Thalassobaculum sp. OXR-137: one gene and its partner. The protein of the gene in region 1 binds, or shares a complex with, the protein of each later gene. Links are inferred from orthologs where the notes say so. Each region holds a gene or a part of one and is shown on either strand. Other genes may lie near its edges. The genes, in order: T8K17_RS23355 and T8K17_RS20270.

What was found.
Region 2: the proteins of T8K17_RS23355 (region 1) and T8K17_RS20270 are in contact, whole or in part, in a solved structure (PDB 1A0O), measured with the Escherichia coli proteins. The link is inferred for Thalassobaculum sp. OXR-137 from one-to-one orthologs.

The regions. Positions count from the first base shown.
Region 1 is NZ_CP139715.1:5,040,080-5,043,286, reverse strand. What follows is about bases 304-3,196. They hold T8K17_RS23355 (response regulator), read left to right. Parts: upstream 304-1,503; coding sequence 1,504-1,890; downstream 1,891-3,196. Other genes in these bases: T8K17_RS23340 (flagellar motor protein MotB), read left to right, coding at 3,010-3,196; T8K17_RS23345 (flagellar motor protein MotB), read left to right, coding at 2,345-3,013; T8K17_RS23350 (hypothetical protein), read left to right, coding at 1,913-2,338; T8K17_RS23360 (MotE family protein), read left to right, coding at 486-1,331; T8K17_RS23365 (DUF6468 domain-containing protein), read left to right, coding at 304-403. In the rest of the region: more of T8K17_RS23365, read left to right, coding at 1-303; more of T8K17_RS23340, read left to right, coding at 3,197-3,207. UniProt on the Escherichia coli protein: Involved in the transmission of sensory signals from the chemoreceptors to the flagellar motors.
Region 2 is NZ_CP139715.1:4,351,274-4,354,858, forward strand. The notes cover bases 303-3,573. They hold T8K17_RS20270 (chemotaxis protein CheW), read left to right. Parts: upstream 303-622; coding sequence 623-3,373; downstream 3,374-3,573. Other genes in these bases: T8K17_RS20265 (PAS domain-containing protein), read right to left, coding at 303-384; T8K17_RS20275 (3-hydroxyacyl-CoA dehydrogenase), read left to right, coding at 3,536-3,573. Outside these bases: more of T8K17_RS20265, read right to left, coding at 1-302; more of T8K17_RS20275, read left to right, coding at 3,574-3,585. UniProt on the Escherichia coli protein: Involved in the transmission of sensory signals from the chemoreceptors to the flagellar motors. CheA is autophosphorylated; it can transfer its phosphate group to either CheB or CheY.

The DNA of each region.
Region 1 (3,207 bases):
CCTGCATCGGCGACTGGCCATGCTCCGATCCGAAAAGGAAGGTCTGGAGACCTTTCTGGATCGAATGAGCCAGGCGACGGCCAAGGCCGATGCCAGCCTGAAGGGCATTCGGCAGACCGCCGAGCAGGCCCAGGCGATGCTCAACGATCCGATGATCAAGGCGCAGGCGCTGCGCGACGAGCTCCTGTTCCTGATCGAGCGGGCGGACGGATCCGCCGAACGGCTCGCCGGGGCGACCAGCGGCAAGGTGCGCGAGGAGGCTCCGGCCACCCCGGGGCCCGTCCGCAAGCCGGCCAGACGCGCCGCACCGGCGCCGGCTCCGCAGCCCGAGGCGGCCCCGGACGACGGCGCGCGCTCCCAGGCGGAGCGCGATCTGATGAACGCTTTGAGGAATGTACGCTGAGATGAGCTACGACCGGATGGGACGACGGGCGGCTCCGCCCCCGCAGGACGACGAAGCCAAACTCGGCCGGACCCACGCCCCGGTGGCCGCCCGTGCGGCGACCCCGAACGCCGAGCGGCTGGCACGCGGCCGCGCTGCGGCGGCGGCCATACGCGCCGCACAGCAGCAACAGCAGCAGCGGGACGGGCAGGGTGGGAAACCCGGCCCGGACGCCAAGCCGGCAAAGGCGGCGAAACGGGGCGGCGCCGCGCTGCGGATCCTGCCGCTGACCGCGTTCGCCGCGGCGCTCGTGCTGTCGGTCAAGGTTGCCGATCTGTGGGAGCGGCGGGACACGCTGGTGAAATCCATCACCATCGGAACCGTCGCCAGCGCCGCCGCGCCGGAGGCCCAGGGTCCGATCGACGCGCCGACAGGACCGGTGGTGACCGCCGACTCGCCCGAGGCGTCGCGTCCGATCATGCAGCTTGCCCAGGCCGACTCCACCGGCTCCGGAGAGAAGGTCGACCCGTTCAACCTCGGAAAATCGCAGATCGAGCTGCTGCAGAGCCTGGCCGATCGCCGGCAGGAGTTGGAGGCGCGCGAGCAGACGATCGTTCAGCGCGAAGGGCTGCTCGCCGCGGCTGAACACCGCATCGATCAGAAGATCGGAGAACTGAACGGCATCAAGGCCGAAATCGAAGACCTGATCCGCAAGTACGACAAGCAGGAAGAAGAACAGCTTGCCAGTCTCGTAAAGATCTATGAGACAATGAAGGCGAAGGACGCGGCGAAGATTTTCGATGCTCTCGACATGGATATCCTGCTGCAGGTAATCGAGCGGATGAAGGCGTCGAAGACAGCGCCGGTACTGGCGGCGATGACGCCGGAGCGGGCGAAAGAGGTGACGGCGCGCATCGCGGAGCGACGAAAGATGCCGGATATCAACTGAATCGGCGAGTGGGCTTCGGCGCCACCGCCTCCACAGGTGTCGGTGTCTAAATTACGGCGGCTAAATCACTAATCTCGTTTACAAGGTTTTAACCCCCCTGGCATACGTTGTGCCGAATTCGGCGGCGCCCGCGCATCTTTGGGCGGGCATCAGTGACTTGAGGAGACGGGTTATGGCGGTTGATATGAACATGTCGATTCTCATCGTCGACGACTACAAGACGATGTTGAGGATCATTCGAAATTTGCTGCGCCAACTGGGTTTCGCGAATGTCGATGAAGCGTCCGATGGGGCGACGGCCCTGCAGAAGCTGCGTCGCGGCGATTTCGGTCTGGTCATCTCCGACTGGAATATGGAACCGATGACCGGCCTACAGCTCCTCAAGGAAGTGCGTACCGACGCCAAGCTGAAGTCCACGCCGTTCATCATGGTCACCGCCGAAAGCAAGACCGAGAACGTGATCGCCGCCAAGAAGGCGGGCGTGAACAACTACATCGTGAAGCCGTTCAACGCCGCCACGCTCAAGACCAAGATGACCGCGGTCATCGGCGAGTTCTGAGTATGCGACCGGGCGGGGCGGGGTGAAGTCCGGGGTCGAAGCCGACAGCGCGTTGGCACGCGCTCTGTCGGAGATCGCGGCCGCCGACGGCGAGCTTCAGGACGCGTTCGACCGGGTACTGGAAGCCGCGGAAATGCTGATGGACACCGGTGAATCCGCCGGCGGTGCCGTCGGCGAGGCTATTTTCGCCGCCACCGGATCCATCTTCGAGGCGTCCGCGATGCGCGACATTGTGGGGCAGCGTCTCAGCGCGATCCGCGAGGCCGTGACCCTGCTCGACTCCTCGACTGCACCTGCGCTCGAAACAAAACGTGACAAAGCGCGGGAAATAGACGAAAAAAGAGGGAACGGGTCGGCTTCGGAGAGCGGGTTGCTCAACGGTCCACAGTTGCCGGGAGCGGCCACGAGCCAAGCGGAGGTCGACGCGCTGTTCGATAACCTCGATTAGGCGCGAATGACATTCAGCCGGGCAGAGCGACGGGACCCCGACAAGGGCAGCAGCCAGCCGCTGTTCCTCAGCCTGTTTCTGTTGCTGCTGGCCTTCTTCATCATGCTCAATGCCATTTCCACGGTCGAGGAAGGGCGCAGCGACCGGGTCATGGAGAGCGTGAAGCGCGCTTTCCCGTCGGCCGTACGCTCGGACATCGCCGAGGATCTGCTGGACGCCGAGCCCGGCAGGGTGATCGGCGAATCCGTTCGCTCCGCGTTGGGCACCGTCTTCCGGGAGGTGCTGCCGGCCGTCGAAGTCCAGGTCGAAGCCGACGGCAATCCGATTTTCGTCTCGATCCCGGCCCGGCAGGTCTACGCCCCGGCCGCAGGCGGCGTGACTCCGGTGATGGAGCGGCTCGCCGGCCGTCTGGCCCCGATTCTGAACAATCCGCCGGCGGGCAGCGTTCTGGAGCTGCAGATTCTCTACGGCGCGTCGGAATCGGCGCCGCAGCGCGACCGGGATCAGCTCGTCTTCCGCGCCAGCGAGACTGTCCGCGTCTTCGCCGATCATGAGGTCGATCCGGCGATCCTGTCCGCCGGGCTGGAGCCGTTCGATCCGGAGGTCGTGCGCCTGATCTTCCGCACGCGGCCGGCAGGCGCGTACGGACCGGAGCTCGGGGGCGGGGCATCGTGACCGTCGAGCTGTCCCATGTCCGGACGATGGTCCGCCGCGGCGAGCGCAAGCTCGGCCGCCGGGCAGGACGCAAATACGGCGGCGGCGCGAGCTGGATGGTGACGCTGGTCGATCTGGTGTCGCTGATGCTGGCGTTCTTCGTGCTGCGCTTCGCCATGACGACGGTCGACACGCCCAGCTTCGAAAATGCCGCC
Region 2 (3,585 bases), 690 kb from region 1 along the record:
CTGGTCGCCCAGGCTGCGGTACCAGTGATCGGAACACACCGGGCGCGCGAGCGCGGCGGCCTCGGCGTATTCCCGAAGGATCTCGCCCCGGGCCTCGCCCAGATCGACCTCGTCCAGGAACCGGCCGGTGTAGTCGTGGCCGAACATATTGACGATCCACGTCCCCATCAGCCTGACCTTCAGCCGGCCGTCCGGGGGCAGGACGTCGACCAGAATCAGGTACGGCAGAAGGATCGGGATATCGAGCGGATCGATATCGGCGCGTGCCGGCATGGACCGCCCGCAGCATTTGCCATGCCAATAGTCGTAGAGCTGTCGGATCAGGGGTGACCGGGCCTCGGCAATCGGCTTGACCGTGTTGTCGACGCGGCCCCAGTCACTCATCCGCGCAGCCTCCCCGCGGAGACGCCCTCGGCCTTCCAAGGCAACCGGACACAGTCCACCGAAATCCCTCCATCGTCCCTCCCCGACGGCTCCCGTCTCTTCCCAGCCTTCAATCATATGACAAAGAAAACAGGATATCTCAAATCTAGGTCGCCGGGTGGTCCTGCGTTAACCTTTTCTTTGAACTCTAGTGTCAAACAGGTAATGCGTTTGCGTGCCACGACAGGGGTCAGAAGACATGGATGAGCTGCTGAGCGAATTCCTCACCGAGACGGCGGAAGGACTCGCCGAACTCGACGTTGAAATCGTCAAGCTGGAGCAGAACCCGAACGACGCGGGTCTGATCGCCAGCATTTTCCGGATCGTGCACACGATCAAGGGAACCTGCGGCTTCATCGGCCTGCCGCGACTCGAGACCGTCGCCCACGCGGCGGAGAACGTGCTCGGCAAGTACCGGGACAAGGAGCTGGAGGTCACCCCGACCTCGGTCACCGTCATCCTGGCGTCGCTCGACCGGATCAAGAGCATCCTGGCCCATATCGAGCAGACCGAGCAGGAGCCGGAAGGCAGCGACGAGGACCTGATCGAGCAGCTGAACGAGCTGGCCGAGGGCCGCACTCCCACTGCCGCGCCGGCCGCCCCTGCCGCGCCGGCCGCCGCCGTGGCCAATGACCCCGAGGCCGCCGCCGACGCTACCATGGAGACCCTGGCCGACGCGGATCTCGACGCCCCGATCCCCGGTGGGGACGTGATCGGCACCCGGCCGGGCGAAGTTCCCCTGGACGAACTGGAGCGCGCCTTCATGGAAGCGCCCGGCCCCGAGGAGACCCCGGCGGCCGCCGAGTTCGAGCCCGAGCTGCCGGCCGCCCCGCCGTCGGTCCCGGCCATCGCCGAAAAGGCTCCGGAGACCTCTTCCGCCACCGCCGAGGCGATGCCGATCGCCGAGAGCAAGGCCGCCTCGCAGAACATCCGCGTGAACGTGGATCTGCTCGAGAACCTGATGACCATGGTTTCCGAGCTTGTGCTGACGCGCAACCAGCTCCTGCAGATCGCCCGCAGCAACGGCCGCGAGATCGAAGGCTTCAGCGTTCCGCTGCAGCGCCTGAGCCAGGTGACCTCCGAGCTGCAGGAAGGCGTCATGAAGACGCGCATGCAGCCAATCGGCAATGCCTGGTCGAAGCTGCCGCGGATCGTGCGCGACCTGGCGCACGAACTGAACAAGAAGATCGAGCTGGTCATGCAGGGCGCGGACACCGAGCTCGACCGCCAGGTCCTTGAGATGATCAAGGACCCGCTCACCCACATGGTGCGCAACTCCGCCGATCACGGCGTCGAGGACCCGGCCACCCGCCTCGCCTTCGGCAAGTCGGAGACCGGCCATATCCGCCTGAACGCCTATCACGAGGGCGGTCACATCATCATCGAGATCGCCGACGACGGTAAGGGAATCGACCCGGAGAAGATCCGCGCCAAGGCGATCGAGAAGAACGTGGTCGGCTCGGCCGACGCGGCCAACATGTCGGATCAGCAGATCCTGCAGCTGATCTTCAAGGCGGGCTTCTCCACCGCGGAGAAGATCACCAGCGTGTCCGGCCGCGGCGTCGGCATGGACGTGGTGAAGACCAACATCGAGAAGATCGGCGGCACCGTCGACCTCACCAGCCAGGTGGGCAAGGGCTCGGTCTTCAAGATCAAGATCCCGCTGACGCTGGCCATCGTCTCGGCCCTGGTCGTCGCCTCCTCCAGCGAGCGCTTCGCCATCCCGCAGCTCTCCGTGCTGGAACTGGTCAAGACCACGACCGACGGTCCGAACCGCATCGAGACGGTGCAGGGCACCCGGGTCATGCGTCTGCGCGACCGCCTGCTGCCGCTGGTCTCCCTGCGGGACCTGCTGCGCCTGGACGAAGGCAAGGACACCGCGGACACCACGGCAGAGACCTTCGTGGTCGTCATGCAGGTCGGCACCTATTCCTTCGGCCTGCTGGTCGACAAGGTGTTCGACACCGAGGAAATCGTGGTCAAGCCGGTCGCCCCGGTCCTCCGCGACCTGACCGTATTCTCCGGTAACACCATCCTCGGCGACGGCTCTGTGATCATGATCCTCGATCCCAACGGCATCGCCCAGGAGACCGGCGAGGTCATCGTCCCGGATCAGGCCGATTACGACGGCAGCGACGAGTTCGACATGTCCCTGGAAGAGCAGACCCTGCTGCTGTTCAAGTCCGGCGACGACGGTCCGAAGGCGGTCCCGCTCTCGCTGGTCGCCCGCATCGAGATGCTCGACCTGAAGACGGTGGAGCATTCCGAAGGCCGGCCGCTCGTGCAGTACCGCGGCTCGCTGATGCCGCTGGTCATCTGCAAGGGTGCCGCTGCCCTGGCCCGCGAAGGCCAGCGCCCCGCCCTCGTCTTCACCGACGACGGCAAGTCGATGGGCCTGGTGGTCGACGAGATCCTCGACGTGGTCGAGGACCGGATCGACGTCACCATCGCCCCGGACGGCGCCGGCATGATGGGTTCGGCGATCATCAAGGACAAGGCGACCGACATCGTCGATGCCGGGTTCTACCTGACCGAGGCCTTCGGCGACTGGTTCCGCCGCTCGCGCCAGGGCAAGGAGAACACCAGCAAGCGCCGTCTGCTGCTGGTCGACGACAGCGCGTTCTTCCGCAACCTGATGACCCCGCTGCTCGCCACCTCCGGCTACAAGGTCGTGCCGGTCGACAGCGCGCAGAAGGCCCTCGACCTGTGCGAGGCTGGAGCGAATTTCGACCTGATCGTCACCGACATCGAGATGCCGGACATGGACGGCTTCACCTTCGCCGAGAAGCTGAAGGAGACCGCCTGGGCCGACACGCCGGTCGTCGCCCTGTCGTCCCGGACGTCCGAACAGGACCTGGAGCGCGGCCATCAGGTCGGCTTCGCGGACTACGTGGCGAAGTCGGACCGCGACGCCCTGCTGGACGCCCTGCCGGAGCTGCTCAAGGAGTAGTCCTGCCAGGCCTCCCGAGGCCCCTCTCCCAACCGATCAATCCGGGCGCCCTTGCGGCGCCCGTTTTGTTTTGCGGCACCGGTCGACGGACCTTCCCGGTGCGGTGGCCCGGCGGCTAGACTGCGCGCCACCATCACGAAGAAACGCATCTGAGGGAACGTCATGCCCGAGACCTTCGCGGTTGCCGGGGCCGGCCTGATCGGCCGGGCCTG